Regions from separate parts of the Kitasatospora sp. NPDC088264 genome, predicted to be linked through region 2. Evidence: riboswitches for the same ligand, from Rfam matches in the RefSeq annotation. Region 2 holds a riboswitch; each other region holds the start of a gene.
The links. Region 2 has a riboswitch for cobalamin ahead of AB0O82_RS13340 (HoxN/HupN/NixA family nickel/cobalt transporter). Riboswitches for the same ligand answer to the same signal wherever they lie in the genome.

Region 1: linked by a shared signal. The riboswitch ahead of AB0O82_RS05860 (cobalamin biosynthesis protein) and the one ahead of AB0O82_RS13340 (HoxN/HupN/NixA family nickel/cobalt transporter) in region 2 are both predicted to bind cobalamin.
Region 3: linked by a shared signal. The riboswitch ahead of AB0O82_RS14410 (prenyltransferase/squalene oxidase repeat-containing protein) and the one ahead of AB0O82_RS13340 (HoxN/HupN/NixA family nickel/cobalt transporter) in region 2 are both predicted to bind cobalamin.

The regions. Positions count from the first base shown of each region.
Region 1 is NZ_JBFBIR010000004.1:197,942-203,574, reverse strand. It holds gene AB0O82_RS05870 (hypothetical protein) at 1-1,106, opposite strand, end outside; gene AB0O82_RS05865 (alpha/beta hydrolase) at 1,452-2,573, opposite strand; cobalamin riboswitch at 2,837-2,969, shown strand; gene AB0O82_RS05860 (cobalamin biosynthesis protein) at 3,077-4,045, shown strand; gene AB0O82_RS05855 (cobyric acid synthase) at 4,042-5,580, shown strand; gene AB0O82_RS05850 (putative cobaltochelatase) at 5,577-5,633, shown strand, end outside.
Region 2 is NZ_JBFBIR010000013.1:59,551-65,183, forward strand. It holds gene AB0O82_RS13325 (AAA family ATPase) at 18-878, shown strand; gene AB0O82_RS13330 (DNA-formamidopyrimidine glycosylase family protein) at 959-1,768, shown strand; gene AB0O82_RS13335 (metalloregulator ArsR/SmtB family transcription factor) at 1,823-2,206, opposite strand; cobalamin riboswitch at 2,288-2,502, shown strand; gene AB0O82_RS13340 (HoxN/HupN/NixA family nickel/cobalt transporter) at 2,532-3,644, shown strand; gene rpmG (50S ribosomal protein L33) at 3,758-3,922, opposite strand; gene rpmB (50S ribosomal protein L28) at 4,048-4,284, shown strand; gene rpsN (30S ribosomal protein S14) at 4,284-4,589, shown strand; gene AB0O82_RS13360 (GTP-binding protein) at 4,586-5,633, shown strand, end outside.
Region 3 is NZ_JBFBIR010000014.1:135,472-141,104, forward strand. It holds gene AB0O82_RS14395 (flagellar hook-length control protein FliK) at 1-203, shown strand, start outside; gene AB0O82_RS14400 (hypothetical protein) at 270-593, opposite strand; gene AB0O82_RS14405 (hypothetical protein) at 726-2,153, opposite strand; cobalamin riboswitch at 2,287-2,363, opposite strand; cobalamin riboswitch at 2,441-2,584, shown strand; gene AB0O82_RS14410 (prenyltransferase/squalene oxidase repeat-containing protein) at 2,689-5,633, shown strand, end outside.

The DNA of each region.
Region 1 (5,633 bases), on a different contig from region 2:
GGCTCGTCCACCGATGCCCGCACCGCCTGCTCGGCCGGGCCGCCGGCCACCCGCAGCGCCTCGAAGGCCAGCCCGCGCACCAGCGCGTCGTCCCCCTGCGCCGCGTCCAGCAGCTCCGCCACCGCCCGATCGGCCGGACGGGCCGCCACCCAGGCGCGGAACTCGGCCCGCGCCGGGCCCGGCGAGTAGTCCGCGCAGGCGTTCAGCAGCTCGAAGGCGCTCTGCTCGATGTGCCCGGCCGCGGTCTGCGCGACCGTGCAGATCTCCTCCAGCTTCGCCCGCACCGCCCAGTGGCCCAGCGGCGACAGCTCGGCGGCCTCGTCCCTGCGGACCACGGCCCCAACGGCCGCCAGGCCGTCCAGCATCCAGTCCAGGACCGCGGCCACGTCCGCCGGCGACGGCGGGGTGTCGATCTGCGGCTCCCGGCACGTGCCGCGGACCGCCGAGACCGCCGAGGCGGCGTGCGGCACGGGCGACAGGCCCGAACCGTCCGTGCCGCCCACCCGCCGCTCGTCCAGCCCCCGGCGCAGCAGCTCCAGCAGTTCGCCGTCCGACACCGGACCGGCCACCAGGTGCAGGAACGACAGCAGTTGCGGCGCCTGGTCCACCGCCTGGCCGGCCAGCACCGCGAACACGCCCCGCAGGGCGGCGGGCGGCACCGGGGCGAGCAGCGTCCAGGCGTCGAACAGCGCCGACCAGCCGCGGACGACCGCCTCGTCGTCGTGCTCCCAGGCGTGCAGGCGCCAACCCGGGACCGCACCGCCGTCCCTGGCCTCCACCAGGCCGACCAGCAGCGCCTGCCCCCACGCCTTGGCGGCGGCGCCGACCGTCATGGCCAGCGCCCGACCCGCCGCACGGGCGTCATCGGGCAGCAGCTCGCCCCGCTTGTCGACCTCTTCCAGGTCCCCCGCCCAGCGGGCGATCCGGACGGCGTCCACCAGCATCCGGCGGGCCAGCGGCGCCAGCTCGGCCGGCGCGGGGAAGCCCTCCGGTACGGGAACCCTCCCCCGACCGGGCGCCGCAGCGGGCCCTCGTCGGCGGGGTACCCCGGCCCCGCCCGGCTTGCCGGCGGCGGGCCGGTGGGCCGTACCGGGGAGACGGGTCACCGTCGCACCAGTACCGATCGTCGGAGGGAGCGGGGCATCACGGTCGCGCGGATTCCGAGACGTCACGTCGAGCAGTCTTCCCCTTGTACCGGCCTTCTGTCACATCCGGTTGGCTGTACGGACGGGCGGCCGTCGACGGCACCTCCCCAAGATCGGGCAACAATCGGGCAACAGAGGCAAACCGCCTGGCCGGAAACAGGTGGCGGGGTCATGCCATCACGGCTCAACCCTTGCGGCGACGGTCGCGCTACCCGCCCGACCGGTCACACTCCGTGGCCGACAGGTGAGGTCCGGGTTCCGTACGGAGGCCCCGCGGGTGTGACTTCTCACGCGGGGGGGCTGGGTTCAGAGAAGGGGGGTGAGCCAGCGGCGGAGGAGTTCGGTGTAGTGGGTGGGGGCGGAGTTCCAGAGGGTGGCGTGGTCGGCGCCCGGGAAAGGCCGGAGGCTGACCACGCCGGGGCGGGCGGCGGCGAGGCGCTCGGCGGCGCGGAAGGGGGCGACCTGGTCGTCGGGGCTGTGCAGGAGGAGGGTGGGGACGCGCAGGTCGGCGCCCTCGGCGATGCGGCTGAAGTCGGCGAGGTCGACGCCGGTGCGGCCCTCGGCGGCGAGGGCGCCGAGCTCGGCGGCGGCGCCGGTGTAGCCGGCCCGGGCGGCGCCGCGGCGGGCGGTGGCGGGCAGGTCGAGGACCGGCGAGTCCAGGACGAGGCCGCTGATGGCATGGGCCCAGGCGGAGCGGGAGGCCGTCTGGAGGGCCATGGTGGCGCCGAGGGACCAGCCGTACAGGATGACCCGGCCGGCGCCGCTGTCGAGGGCGAGCCGTACCGCCGACTCGACGTCGCGCCACTCGGTCTCGCCGAAGTGGCCGAGCCCGTCCGGCGAGGCCGGGGCGCCCTGGTCGCCGCGGTAGGTGACGGCGAGGGCGGGCAGGGCGAGGCGGTCGAGGACGGGGAGGACCGGGAGGGTCTGCTGCCGGTCGGCGCCGGGGCCGTGGACGAGGATCACCCAGGTGCCGCGTTTGCCGTCGAGGCGCCAGGCGGGGAGGGCGCCGAGTTCGCCGTCGGCGGCGGTGTCGGTGAAGGGGAGGCCGAGCGCCTCGGTGGGGTCGCCGAGGTGGACGCGGGGGGTGAAGCGGACCTCGGTGCCGGGGGTGAGGGTGCCCCGGTCCGCGCGGACGAGGCGGCGGGTGACGCCGTTCTCGTCGCTGTGCAGGACCTCCTCGACGACGGCGTGGCCGTGGTCGTCCCATTCCACGGCCCAGCGGCCGGGGCGCAGGCTCTCGGGGCGGCGGTTGAAGGTGATCCGGCCCGCGGCGAGGCTCCGCACCAGGACGGGGCCGGACTCCCGGGCGGCGCTCGCCGGGTGGACCAGCCGTTCGGAGGCCCGGCGGCCGATCACCAGGACGGCGGCCCCGGCGGCCCCGGCGCCGACGACGGCGGCCGCCACGACGGCCGCGGTTCCCCAACGCATATCGCTCCCCGCTCTGCTGGTCTTGGACCGGACGGTGTCCGGGCGGTGTCCGGGCACCAGTTCACCGGGGGGCCGCGCGGGCGGCCACCGGGCTGGGCCGTCCGGGGCACGGCGGGGCCTCGGGCTGGGCGGGCGTCAGGCAGGGCGGGGCGGGCGGATCGGAGGTGGCGACGGGGCTCCGAGGTGTGACCAACCCCTCCGTGACCTCGGTTGACTCCCGGTTCGGCCGCGTGATGGGATCCTGGGGCCAAACGGAGGCATGCAGAGGAAGCCGGTGCGAGTCCGGCGCGGTCCCGCCACTGTCACCGGGGAGCACGCTCGGAACATTGCCACGGCGGACCGTCAGAAGCCGCTGGAAGGCCCGGGGGTGTGTCCGACCCGGAAGCCAGGAGACTCTCGCCCCCGGTACGTCGATCCAGGGCGCGGACCCTGAGTGAGGACACGCACGCGATGCAGGCTGCCCCGCCCCGCCGGACCCCACGCGGCCTTCCGCCGAACCCGCCGTGCGCCCGCTGACCCGCGCCGCCGCGTTCGCGCTCGGCGCCGCCGCGGGCTTCGCCGCGGACGCCCGCTTCGCCGACCCCCGGCGCGGCCACCCGGTGGCCGTCTTCGGCGGTGCGGCGACCCGGCTGGAGCGGCGGGTGTGGCAGGACGACCGGGTGGCCGGCGCCGGGTACACGGCGCTGTGCGTCGGCGCGGTCGCGGCCGGCGCGGTGGCCCTGGACCGTACGGTGGGCCGGCGTCCGCTGGGCCGGGCCGCGCTGGCGGCCGCCGCGACCTGGACGGTGCTGGGCGGCACCTCGCTGACCCGGGAGGCGCGCACCATCGGCCGGTCGCTGGCCACGGGCGACCTGGCGGCCGCGCGGGAGCGGCTGCCGCACCTGTGCGGGCGGGACCCGAGCGCGCTGGACGGGCCTCAGATCGCCCGCGCGGTGGTCGAGTCGGTGGCCGAGAACACGGCGGACGCCGTGGTGAACGCGCTGGTCTGGGGCACGCTGGCGGGCACCCCGGGGCTGCTGGCGTTCCGCGCGGTGAACACGCTGGACGCGATGGTCGGCCACCGCTCGCCGCGGTACGCCCGGTTCGGCTGGGCCTCGGCCCGGCTGGACGACGTGGCGGGCTGGCCGGGCGCCCGGCTGACGGCTCTGCTCACGGTGGCCGCCGCGCCGCAGCCGAAAACGGCCTGGCGGGTCTGGCGGCGGGACGGTTCGGCGCACCCGAGCCCGAACGCGGGCCAGGCGGAGGCGGCCTTCGCGGGCGCGGTGGGCGTCCGGCTGGGCGGGACCCTCCAGTACGGGGAGCGGGTGGAGCACCGGCCGGTGCTGGGCGCGGAGTTGCGGCCGGTGACGGCGGACGACATCGAGCGGGCCTGCGTGCTCTCCCGGCGGGTGGGCGCGCTGGCCCTGGGTACGACGGTCGCGGGGCACGTCGCGCTGCGCTTGCTGACGACACGGTGGAGGGGAAGGGCATGAGCAACGCACTGCTGGTCGCGGGGACGACCTCGGACGCGGGCAAGAGCGTGGTGACCGCGGGCATCTGCCGCTGGCTGGCCCGGCAGGGGGTGCGGGTCGCGCCGTTCAAGGCGCAGAACATGTCGCTGAACTCCTTCGTCACCGCCGACGGCGCCGAGATCGGCCGGGCGCAGGCGATGCAGGCGCAGGCGGCCAGGGTGGAGCCGGAGGCGGCGATGAACCCGGTGCTGCTGAAGCCGGGGGCGGACGGCCGCAGCCAGGTGGTGCTGCTGGGCCGGCCGGTCGCCGAGGTGGGCGCGCTGGACTACCGCGAACGCAAGCCCGTCCTGCTGGAACGGTCGCTGGAGTGCCTGGCGGATCTGCGCCGCCGCTACGAGGTGGTGGTCTGCGAGGGCGCCGGTTCGCCCGCCGAGATCAACCTGCGGGACCGGGACATCGCCAACATGGGCCTGGCGACGGCCGCCGGGCTGCCGGTGGTGGTGGTCGGGGACATCGACCGCGGCGGCGTCTTCGCGGCGATGTACGGGACGCTGGCACTGCTGTCGGCGGAGGACCAGCGGCACGTGGCGGGCTGGTTCGTCAACAAGTTCCGCGGCGACGCGCGACTGCTGGCGCCCGGCCTGGAGATGCTGCACGGGCTGACCGGCCGTCCGGTGCTGGGCACCCTGCCGATGCTGCCGGGCCTGTGGCTGGACGCCGAGGACTCGCTGGACCTGTCCACGGTGGTGGACCGGGTGGACGGCCGCGGCCCGCTCGGGGCGGACGTGCTGCGGGTGGCCGTGGTGCGCTTCCCCCGGCTGTCGAACTTCACCGACCTGGACGCGCTGGCGCAGGAGCCCGGAGTGCTGGTGCGCTGGGTGACCCGGCCGGAGGAACTGGCCGACGCCGACCTGGTGGTGCTACCCGGCACCCGGGCCACCGTGGCCGACCTGGCCTGGCTGCGCGAACGCGGCCTGGAGCCGGCGCTGAAGGCGCGGGCGGCGGCCGGGCTGCCGGTCCTCGGGGTGTGCGGCGGCTACCAGATGCTGGCGCGCGGGATCGAGGACGAGGTGGAGTCCGGGGCCGGCTCGGTCGAGGGCCTGGGCCTGCTGCCGACGCACGTGCGGTTCGGCGCCGAGAAGGTGCTGGCGCGGCCGGCCGGCACGGCGTACGGGCAGCGGGTCGAGGGGTACGAGATCCACCACGGAGTGGTGGCCGTGGAGGGGGGCGAGCCGTTCTTCTCCGATGACGACGGGCACGGCCTGGACGGCTGCCGGGTCGGCCCGGTGTGGGGCACCACCTGGCACGGCGCGCTGGAGAACGACGGCTTCCGCCGTGAACTCCTGCGCGAGGTCGCCGCGTTGGCGGGCCGGGCGTTCGTGCCGGCGCCGGACACCTCGTTCGCCGAGGCGCGCGAGGCCCGGCTGGACCGGCTGGGCGACCTGATCGAGGAACACGCGGACACCGACGCGCTGTGGAAGCTGATCGAGGGCGGGGTGCCGGCGGCCGGATCGCTGCCGTTCCTGGCGCCCGGGGCACCTGGGGAGTATGCATGAGTGACGTCCGCTATCCGTTCACCGCGATCGTCGGCATGCCCGACCTGCGGCTC
Region 2 (5,633 bases):
CTGAGAGGTGTCGGGAGGTGACCGTGACGCAGTACGCCGGGGGTGGGCAGGTCCCGCCGCGTCCCGTCGCTCCGCCGGGGCCGCAGCCGTCGGGGGCCGCCGTGCCGCCGCCGGTGCCGCCCGCTCCGGCTCCTGTTCCCGCCGCCGCGCCGCCGGTTCCGGCCGCTCCGGTGCCGCCCGCTCCCGCTCCTGTTGCCGCGCCCGCCCCGGCCGCACCCGCGCCCGGCGCGCCGGTCCCCGTCGGGTCCACCGGGCACTTCGTGCTGCCCTCCGGCACGCCCGTGCAACTCCCCGCCCACCCGCCGCAGCGGCACGCGCCCACCAGTCCGATCGCCGTCCTGCTGATCGGCCCGGCCGGGGCCGGCAAGACCACCGTCGCCCGGTACTGGGCCGAGCGCCGGCCCAGCCCGACCGCGCACATCAGCCTGGACGACGTCCGCGAGTGGGTGCAGTCCGGCTTCGCCAACCCGCAGTCCGGCTGGAACAACGCCTCCGAGGCGCAGTACCGGCTGGCCCGCCGCACCTGCGGCTTCGCCTGCCGCAACTACCTCGCCAACGGCATCTCCTGCATCATCGACGACGCCGTCTTCCCGGACCGCCCGGCCATCGGCCTCGGCGGCTGGAAGCGGCACATCGGCCCCGGCATGATCCCGGTCGTGCTGCTGCCCAGCCTGGACTCCGTGCTGCACCGCAACGCCCGGCGCGGCGGCACCCGGCGGCTCGGTGACGAGGAGGTGGCGCGGATCCACGGCCGGATGGCCGGCTGGTACAACTCCGGGCTGCCGATCATCGACAACTCGTACCTGGACGTGGCTGGCACCGCCGCCGAGCTGGACCGCGTCATCCTGGCCCGGCTGATGGGCATGCCGGTGCGCTGACCTGCGACGATCCGGCGGTGTCGGTGCCGGCTGCGATGATGTGCGGGTCCTGTCGAACCACCCCGGGGGAGCTGACGCCCGTGCCGGAAGGCCACATCATCCACCGCCTCGCCGCCGAGAACCGGAAGGCCTTCGGCGGCCGTCCGGTCGAGGTGTCCAGCCCGCAGGGCCGGTTCGCCGACGAGGCCAAGGCCATCGACGGGCAGCTGCTCACCGCGGCCGAAGCCGTCGGCAAGCACCTGTTCCTCGGCTTCGAGGAGGGCGCCTGGGTGCACGTCCACCTCGGCCTCTACGGCGGCTTCGCCTTCGGTACCGGGCCCGCGCCCGAGCCGGTCGGCCTGGTCCGGCTGCGGCTGGCCAACGACGACGGCTACGCGGACCTGCGCGGCCCCAACACCTGCGCGCTGGTCACCGGCGCGGAGAAGGACGCCGTCGCCGCCCGGCTGGGCCCCGACCCGCTGCGCGCCGACGCCGACCCGCAGGCCGCCTGGCGCCGGATATCGGCCAGCCGGACGACCGTCGCCGCGCTGCTGATGGACCAGAAGGTGCTGGCCGGGGTGGGCAACGTCTACCGGGCCGAGGTGCTGTTCCGCCACGGGATCAACCCGCACCGCGCCGGCCGCGACCTCACCCGGGGCGAGTGGGACGCGATCTGGGCCGACCTGGTCGCCCTGATGCACGAGGGCGTCGGCGCGGGCCGGATCGACACCGTCCGCCCCGAGCACACCCCCGAGGCGATGGGCCGCCCGCCGCGCGTCGACGACCACGGCGGCGAGGTGTACGTCTACCGGCGGGCCGCGATGCCCTGCCTGGTCTGTGGCACCGAGGTCCGGACGGAGCAGCACGCCGCGCGCAACCTCTTCTGGTGCCCCGCCTGCCAGGCGGCCTGACCGCGTTCGAGGGTTGCTCCGGCCGGGCCCCGGCGCGTCCTCCGGAGGAGCCGGTCAGACGACGGCCGCGCTGGGCTCGTGGTGTTCGGCGGCGGCGCACGCGTCGAGGAGGGGGCGCAGGGCCTCGTCCACGAGCCGGTAGCGCACGATCCGCCCGTCCTTGTCCCCGGTGACCACGCCCGCGGTGCGGAGCAGCCGCAGGGCCTGGGACACGGCGGGGTCGCGCATGCCGGTGGCGACGGCGAGGTCGGAGACGGCGAGCGGGCCGGCCCGGTGGAGGGCGAGCAGGAGGGCGAGCCGCCCGGGGTCGGCGAGCAGGGAGAACCGCTCGGCCCAGGTGCGGACGTGCGCGGGGTCGCCGATCGCGGCGATGGCCTCGCAGACCCGGTGTCCGTCGATGGTGCGGTGGCCCGCGCGGTCGGCCGGTACGAGATGCATGCGCACATTGTTGCAGGAGGGGGCCTGTGATCCTGGACACCTGCGCAGGTGCGCAGCCTTGCAAGGGTGGGTCCTGGCCCCTACGGTGTTCCCCGCCGTGGTGCTCGGGAAGACCGGTGACGGATCCTCAGGGGTCCCAGTCCGGAGCGGCCCTCGCCACTGTGATCGGGCCATCGTGATCGTCGACGATGGAGAGACGTCCGTACCCACGACGCCACTGGGAGCCTCGCGCACCTGGGAAGGCGGGTACGGGACCCCCGTAAGCCAGGAGACCGGCCACGGCATCTCACGAAGTGTTTCCACGAGGTGCTGGAGCGTGACCCGAATGACCCTGCCCGAAACCGCCGCCGCCGAGGCGCCGGCGACACCGTCCGTGCTGCCCACGTTCCGCTGGAAGCGCGAGGACACCGTCCGCACGGCCGGGTTGATGGGGGTGATCCTGGCCATGCACGTGGTGGCCTTCGGGACGCTCGTCTTCCTGGTCGCGCCCCACAACTACGCGGTCGGCACCCAGGTCTTCGGGGTGGGCCTCGGGATCACCGCGTACACCCTCGGCATGCGGCACGCCTTCGACGCCGACCACATCGCGGTGATCGACAACACCACCCGCAAGCTGATGGCGGACGGCAAGCGGCCGGTCTCGGTCGGCTTCTGGTTCGCCCTCGGGCACTCCTCGATGGTGGTGCTGATGGCCGCCCTGGTGGCGGGCGGCGCGCAGCTGGCCAGCACGCTGATGGACGACGACTCGGCCACCCACAAGTGGCTCGGGATGGTCGGCACGACGGCCTCCGGCGCGTTCCTCTACCTGATCGGCGCGCTCAACCTGGCCGCGCTGCTCGGCATACTCAAGGTGTTCCGGGCGATGCGGGCCGGGTCGTACGACGAGGCGCAGCTGGAGGAGCACCTCAACTCGCGCGGCTTCATGGCCCGGGTGCTGAACCGGGCGACCCGGTCGATCACCCGGCCCGGGCAGATGTTCCCGGTGGGCATGGTGCTGGGGCTGGGCTTCGACACCGCGACCGAGGTCACCCTGATGGTGATGGCCGGGTCGGGCGCGGCGGCCGGGCTGCCCTGGTACGCGATCGTCTGCCTGCCGCTGCTGTTCGCGGCCGGGATGAGCCTGTTCGACACCCTGGACGGGACGTTCATGAACTTCGCGTACCAGTGGGCCTTCGCGAACCCGGTCCGGAAGGTGTACTACAACCTGACGATCACTGGGCTGTCGATCGCGGTGGCCTTCGTCATCGGCACCATCGAACTGGTCGGCGTGCTGCACGAGAAGCTCGATCTGACCGACCCGGTCACCGGCTGGATCGCGGGCATCTCGCTGGACAACGTCGGCTACGCGATCGCCGGGCTGTTCGTGGTGGTCTGGGCCGCGGCGATCGCCTACTGGAAGCTGGCCCGGGTGGAGAAGCGCTGGGTGGCCGCCGAGTAGCGACGGCTGCGATCAGCGACGGCAGCGATCAGCGACGGCGCCTCCCCCGGGATCCCGGGGGGAGGCGCCGTTTCGTCGCTGCGGGCCGGTGCCGGTCGTCGGGCGGGCGGGGTTCAGCGCTCTTCGCGGAAGTCGACGTGCCGGCGCGCGACCGGGTCGTACTTGCGCAGGACCATCCGGTCCGGGTCGTTGCGGCGGTTCTTGCGGGTCACGTACGTGTAGCCGGTGTCGGCGGTGGAGCGGAGCTTGATGACGGGGCGCAGTTCGCTGCGGGCCATGGGTGTCCTCCCGGGTTGGCGGGGTGTTCGGGGCTGAGGCGAAACCGTACACCGAAATGGAAGTCATTTTCATCTGGTGTAACGTGAGCTCCGTCCCGCCCATTCCCGGACGCCAGGGAGCACCCATGTCCGCCCACTGCCAACTCACCGGCCGCCAACCCGGATTCGGCAACGCGATCTCGCACTCGCACCGCCGCACCCGCCGTCGCTTCGACCCCAACATCCAGCACAAGCGCTACTGGCTGCCCGGTGAGGGCCGGTACGTCCGGCTCACCCTCAGCGCCAAGGGCATCCGCACCATCGACACGATCGGCATCGAGGCCGCCGTCGCCCGCATCCGCGCCCGAGGGGGGAAGGTCTGATGGCCAAGCAGAGCAAGATCGCCAAGAACGAGCAGCGCCGCGCCGTCGTGGCCCGGTACGCCGAGCGCCGCGCCGAGCTCAAGCGGATCATCGCCCACCCCGGCACCGCCCCCGCCGAACGCGCGGACGCCCAGGCCGAACTCGCCCGCCAGCCTCGCGACGCCAGCGCCACCCGGATCCGCAACCGCGACGCCGTCGACGGCCGCCCCCGTGGCTACCTGCGCGCCTTCGGCCTCTCCCGGGTCAACCTCCGCGTTCACGCCCACGCCGGCCACCTGCCCGGCGTCCGCAAGGCCAGCTGGTGAGCGGCGTGGACGGGATCAAACTGCCCGTGGTGGTCGTCGCCGGACTGCACGCCGACGAACGCCGCGCCGCCGTCCGGGAGTTGGCGGCGGCAGCGGTGGACGCGGTGGTCCTCCACCATGACCTGCGGGAGGCCTCGCAGGGCGTCGTCCACCGTGAACTGCGCGACGCGGGAGGCGGGTTCGACGCCGCCGACGTCCCGCTGGTGAACGACTGCCCCTGCTGCGCCCTGCGCGAGGACCTGCTGCCGCGACTGCTGCGGATCGCCGACGAAGGCCGGTACGGGCTCGCGATCGTCGAACTGTGGGGCGGTAGCGACCCGCACCCGGCCGTCGAGGTGATCGCCGGGGGAGAGGCGGACGGCCGCCACCTGGAGGACGCCGTCGAACTCGCGGGCGTGGTCACGGCCGTCGACCCGGACCGGCTGATCGGCGAACTCTCCGTCTCCGACGACCTGGTGGAGCACGGCGAGCACACCGCCGTCCAGGACCAGCGGACCCGCGCGGAGGCGCTCGCCCACCAGGTCGAGTACGCCACCACCCTCGCCGTCCCGCGCGCGACGGCGCACGCGCCCGGGCTCGCGTTGCTCCGCCAGCTCCACCCCACCGCCCGGGTCGTCCGGCTCGGCACCGGGGCGCTCACCCGGGCCGCCCTCGGCGGCTTCGACGTCGCCGCCGCCCGCGACCGGGTCAACCCGGCGATCGCGCTGCTCCCGCAGGAGAGCGACGAGGCCGGCGTCACCACGCTGGTCTGGGAGCGCCGACGCCCGCTGCACCCCGAGCGGCTGCACCGGGCGCTGGAACTGCTCGTCCCCGCCGCCCAGCGCAGCCGCGGCCGCTTCTGGCTGGCCAACCGGCCCGACCTGATGCTCGCCTGGGACGCCGCCGGGGCCAACCTCGCCGTCGAGGAGTGCGGCCCCTGGCTCACCTCCCTGCCCGACGCCGCCTGGGAGCTCTACCCGCCCGCCCGCCGGGCCGCCGCCGCCCTCGACTGGCACCCTCTGCACGGCGACCGGGTGCAGCAGCTCAGCTTCACCGCGGAGGGCC
Region 3 (5,633 bases), on a different contig from region 2:
CGGGCTTCGTCTGCACCATCAACGCCCTGCCGACGACCTGCACCAACCCCACCGGCAGCGCCTACTGGTCGTACTGGCACGCCCAGCACGGCGGCCCCTGGTCGTACAGCAACCTCGGCGCGGGCAGCTACAACCCGGCGCCCGGCGACGTCGAGGGCTGGTCCTTCGGCGCCGGCGCCCAGCCGGGCGTCACCGCGCCCTGACCTCCGGAGACACCCCGGTGCCCCGGCCCCTCCGGAAGGGGGGCCGGGGCACCGCGTACCCGTGGCTCAGCTGCCGTGAGATGCCCTCCGGTGGCGGACGAAGCGCTCGACCAGCAGTACGGTGGCGACGGCTGCCACGGTGAACAGCAGCGTGTTGGCCACGATGCCGCCCGTGGCCAGCCAACCGGGTTCCTCGCCGTTAGGCAGCGTGGTGTCGGTGAACAGCCCGCCGATGCCGGTCAGCACCCCTCGTGCGAGGTAGACGGCGGCCAGCGCAGCAAGGCCGACGGGAAGGGTGAGGACGATCGACGCGAGGTAGTAACGCCCGTTCTCCGTCAGCCCGCCCAGGACGGCCAGCCCGCCGACCAAGGCCACATGGCCGCCCGCCACCCATCTGGAAACACCCGTCGGCATCCGTTCCCCCCGTCCTGTCGGTCCGGCGGCGGATCCGTCGGGCCATCGTGGTTCTGTCCCACCGGAGGGGAGGCGATCCGTGGTCGGCTCCCCTCCGGCGCAGTGCGGTCAGCTGCCGTAGCGCAGCGAGACGGTGTCGCCGAGGTGGACCGTGGTGGCCCGGGTGGCGCCGGTGGCGGTGGTGCCGTCCAGGCTGACCTGCCAGGTGGAGGAGCCGCTGTTGGCCGTGCCGTTGATCGCGGTGACGGTGTCGCCGCCGGTGGACGGGGCGACCGAGGTGACGCAGCCGCTCGGGGCGGCGCCGGCGGCCGCGTCGAGGACGTCGCCGAGGGTCGCGGTGGTGCCGGTCGGGGTGAGGGTGGCGGCGCAGACCTTGAGCGCGCCGGTGCCGTCGTCGATGACCAGCGCGAGCTTGGCGGCGGTGCCGGGGACGAAGGCGGTGGCGGCGGCCCAGGCGGGCTCGCCGGTGGTGGTCGGGGTCGGCGGGGTGGCGGTGAAGCCGGCGCCGGCGACGGCGCGCAGGCCGTCGACGGAGGCGTAGGGGGAGGGGGTGGTGTCGGTGGGCAGGTACTTGAAGCCGCCGCCGGGCTTGAACTGCTGGGCGATCAGGAAGTCGACGGGGCTCTTGCCGGTGCCGCTGGTGAAGTCGGTGCCCTGGGGGTTGATGCCGCAGGCGTTGAGGCCGGAGACGGCCCAGCCGTTGGAGTCGGTGTTGACGCCGAACATGGCGTTGAAGGCGCCGGAGGCGGTGAGCTTGCCCTTGAGGAAGTTCTTGGCGGCGACGATCGCCGGGTCGGTGGCGGCGACGCCCCCGGTGCAGAGCGAGGCCATGGCGGCGCCGGTCATGTCGATGTCGCTGCCCTGGGCGAGGGCGTTCGGGTCGCCCGCGGCCTTGCTGAAGTTCCAGCCGCCATCGTTGTGCTGGTTGGCGCGCACCGCGGTGACGGAGGTGTCGAGCAGCGGCTGCGGGACGCGAGGGCTGCCGGCCTGGGTTTTGGCGCCCGCGAGGGCGAGGAGGCCGAAGACGGTGCCGTTGAAGTTGGCGGACGGGCCGTAGTAGCCGGGTTCGGCGGTCTGCCAGTAGGCGGCGAGGTCGGCGACGAGGTTGCGGCCCGGGCCGACCCGGGCGGGGTCGATGCCGGCGGCGTAGGCGTTGAGGATGCCGCGCTCGTAGTCCGTGACGACCGGCGAGGCGCTCGGCCAGCCGGGGGCGGCGAGCTGGCCGCGGTAGACCAGGCGGGCGTTCTTGGTGGGGTCGCCGCCGGGGGTGACGTCCGCGGCGGCCGTGCCGGCGGCCGCGAGTGCGCTGAACGCCCACTCGTTGGAGAGCCCGCCGCCGGTGACGTAGCTGCCGTCGGCGGCCTGGAGCGACTTCAGGTAGGTGACGCCGGTGCTCTTCGAGGTGGCTATCTGGGTCGGGCTGGCCGTCGCGTGGGCGGGGACGGCGGAGAGCAGGAGCGCGCCGGCCGTCAGGGCGACGGTGACGGCGGAGGCGGCGCGGGCAGGGGTGGTCCGCGAGGGGGCGAGGAGGGACACGGGACAGGCTCCTTGGGGTGGCGGGCGCCGACCCTGCCCCGGAGTTCCGGCGTCCGTTCGAGGGCGCGCGACGGCCGGAGCGGTCGCCGCCCGGATCGCGTGGGCCGGCTTTCGCCATGGTGCGTGGCCGGGCGGGCATCCGGGCTCGGGGCAGCACGATCGCCACCCCACACCGCTGCGCGTCAGCCCCGGATTCGCACCGGGTTCCCCCGCTCGGCCACCGCGGACGCTACCGCACGGCGCACCGGCCGACGAGGTGATGTGATCGACGTGACGGACCGTTGACTCCCGTTCGGCCGTCGTGGTCTGATGAACCGATTTTTTGCCCTCGGCATTCAGGGGAAGCCGGTCCAACTCCGGCGCTGACCCGCAACCGTGGACCCACCTGTGGTGGGTGAGCCGGAATGCCTGGACCGGGGGCCCTGTTCACAGAGCACTTGCGTCGTCGCGGACTACGACGCGGTCCGGACGGTCCCTGCCCAGGGGACCGTCGGCTGCGCCGTTGCGTCCCACGTCGACCGACCAGGGAGTCGTCGTGAGGGTCAGCAGCAGTCGCACACGTCACAGGAACCGGGACCTCGCCTCCTTGGTGGTCGCCGGTGCTGTCGCGGTCGCCGCCTGCGGAAGCGTCCTGTTCGGGCGCCCCGGCACCGCGGCCGCCGACCCGATCGAGCGGTGCACGGCGACGACGGGCGCGATCGTCGCCGTCGACTTCACGCACTGGGGCGGCGGTGTCGTCCGGGGCTGCGACGCCCACCCCACGACCGGGATGAACCTGCTGCACGCCGCCGGCTTCACCACCGCCGGAACCGAGCACGACGGACCCGCCTTCATCTGCCGACTCGGAACCGGGACCTTCAACAGCGGCACCCAGTACCCGACGCCGGCCGAGGAACCCTGCGTCAACACCCCGCAGGCCACCGCGTACTGGTCGTACTGGATCGCCGAACCCGGCCAACAGGCCTGGTCCTACAGCCGGTTCGGCGCCGGGACGCAGAAGCCCAAGCCCGGCGAGGTCGAGGCCTGGGTGTACGGCGGCACCGACATCGGCGGCACCAGCGGGGCACCGGGCTTCACGCCGGACTCCGTCCGGGCGAAGAGCGGTGGTTCGCCGGCTTCGCCGTCCGCCTCGCCGTCGCCCTCGGCGACCCTGACCCCGACTCCGACCTCGACCCCGACTCCGACCGGGCCGTCCGCCGCCGGTGACCCGGCGGCCGCCGCGGCCTGGCTGGCCCGCCAACTCGTCGGCGGCGACCACATGGAGAACTGGGCCGTCGAGGGGCCGGACTACCCCCGGACCGCCCTCACCGCCATCGCCCTCGCCGCCGCCGGCACGCAGGACCCGGCGCTGCGCAGGACGGTCGCCTTCCTCTCCGCTCACACCGACGCCTTCCTCCACCCCGACGGACCGGCCGGCCGGCCCGATGCGAGGGCCGCCGCACTGCTGGCCCTCGTCGCCGAGAGCACCGGTGGCGATCCCCGGGCCTTCGGCGGCCGGGACCTGATCGCCGCGCTCACCGGCCATGTCTGCACGGCGGCGGGGGAGAACGGCAAGTGCACCGCCGCCGGGGACTTCCTCGGCGCGGCCTCGCCCTGGGTTCAGTCCCTCGGCGTCATCGCCCTCCAGCGCGCCGGCGTCACGCCACCCGCCCCGGCGCTCGCCCGCTTCACGGCGCTCCAGTGCGCCGACGGCGGGGTGGCCGGATCGATGATCGTCGCTGGCGACCACTGCGAGTCCGACCCGCTCACCACCGGCCTCGCGGTCCTCGCCCTGCGTACGGCGCCCGGGTACGAGACGGCCGCGAGGAAGGCTTCGGACCAGCTCGCGGCCGGACAGCAGGCCGACGGATCCCTCCTCCCGTACCTCGGCGCCCCCGGCGACACCATCAGCACCGCGAGCGCGGCCCAGGCGTTCAAGGCCACCGGACAGGACACCCGCCGGGCCGCCGCCACGGCCTGGCTCGCCGCCCGGCAGGGCACGGACGGCGGCTTCGGCCCCGACGCGTCGACCACCGACCCGGACCCGGCGGCCACCGAGCAGGCGATCCTGGCCCTGACCGGCACCGACCTCACCAGCGTCCGACACAACCCGGACGCCACCACCCCGCCGACGACACCCGCCAGCACGCCGCCGACCTCGCCCGCGACCACGCCGCCTGCCGGGAGAGCCCCCGACGCCGCCAAGGGCAGCGCCTACCTCACCGACCCGTCCCGCCTGATCAACGGCCGCTACTACGAGGGCTTCCCGGCCTTCGCCGACTTCGGCCTCACCATCGACGGCGCCTACGCCCTCGCGGCCACCGGCACCGACGACGCCGCGCTGCGCAGGATCGTCGACTTCCTGGACCAGCCGGGCAAGGACGCCGGCGAGCGCACCGTCAACGACTGGACCGGCATCGGCACCGAGTACGCAGGCGGCGGCTCGATCGGAAAGGAGGCGCTGCTCGCCGAGGTGGTCGGCCGCAACCCGCGCGCCTTCGGCGGCCACGACCTGATCGCCGCCCTGGCCGCCCTCGTGTGTATCAAGGCCGACCAGAACACCGGCTGCGCGGCGCCCGGCAACTACACCTACGCGACCTCGGTGTTCTCCCAGGCGCTCGGCATCATGGCCCAGCTCCGGGCCGGGGACTCGACGAACGCGGCTCCCGCGATCGCCTACCTGAAGGGCCTCCAGCACCAGGACGGCTCGTGGCCGAGCCTGATCCCCGCCACCGGTGACTCCGACGTGGACAGCACGGCGATGGCCGTCATGGCCCTCGCCCTCGTGCCGGGCGACGAAGCCGCGCGGGCCGTCGACCAGGGCCTCGGCTGGCTCGCCGCGCGGCAGCTGCCCGACGGCGGCTTCCCGGGAGCGGCCGGCGACTCGACCAACTCGGCCGCGCTCGCCATCCAGGGCATGACACTGCGCCAGTCCACGTACGGCGCCCAGATCGCCAAGGCGCGCGACTTCCTGTCGGGCCAGCAGAACGGCGACGGCGGGTTCAACGTGGCCTCCGCCGGGCAGCCGGGATCGGACGTCCGCGCGTCCACGCAGGTGCTCGGCGGTGCCACCGGGATCTCGTTCGGCACGCTGTTCCGGGAGCTCGGGGGAACGTCGACGCCGACGCCCACTCCGACTTCCACCGGGACGGCGACCCCGACGGCGACCCCGACGGGTTCGCCGACCAGCACCCCGACCGGCACGCCCACGGGCACACCGACCGGCACACCTACGAACATTCCCACGAACACGCCGGGCCCGATGGGCTTGCCCGCCACGGCTGGGCCCTCGGACACCGCCGCTCCCTCGACCGGCGACGGTTCGGCCACCTGGTCGGCCGGCGGCATCGACGCCCCGGCCGATGGCAGGGGCGCGCCCGCCGGTGGCGTGGCGGCGCAGACCGGCTCCGGCAGCCTGGCCGGGACCGGAACCCAGGCCCTGACGCTGACGGCGGGTGCGGGCGTGCTGACCGCGCTCGGCGCGGCGGCCGTCCTCGTCGC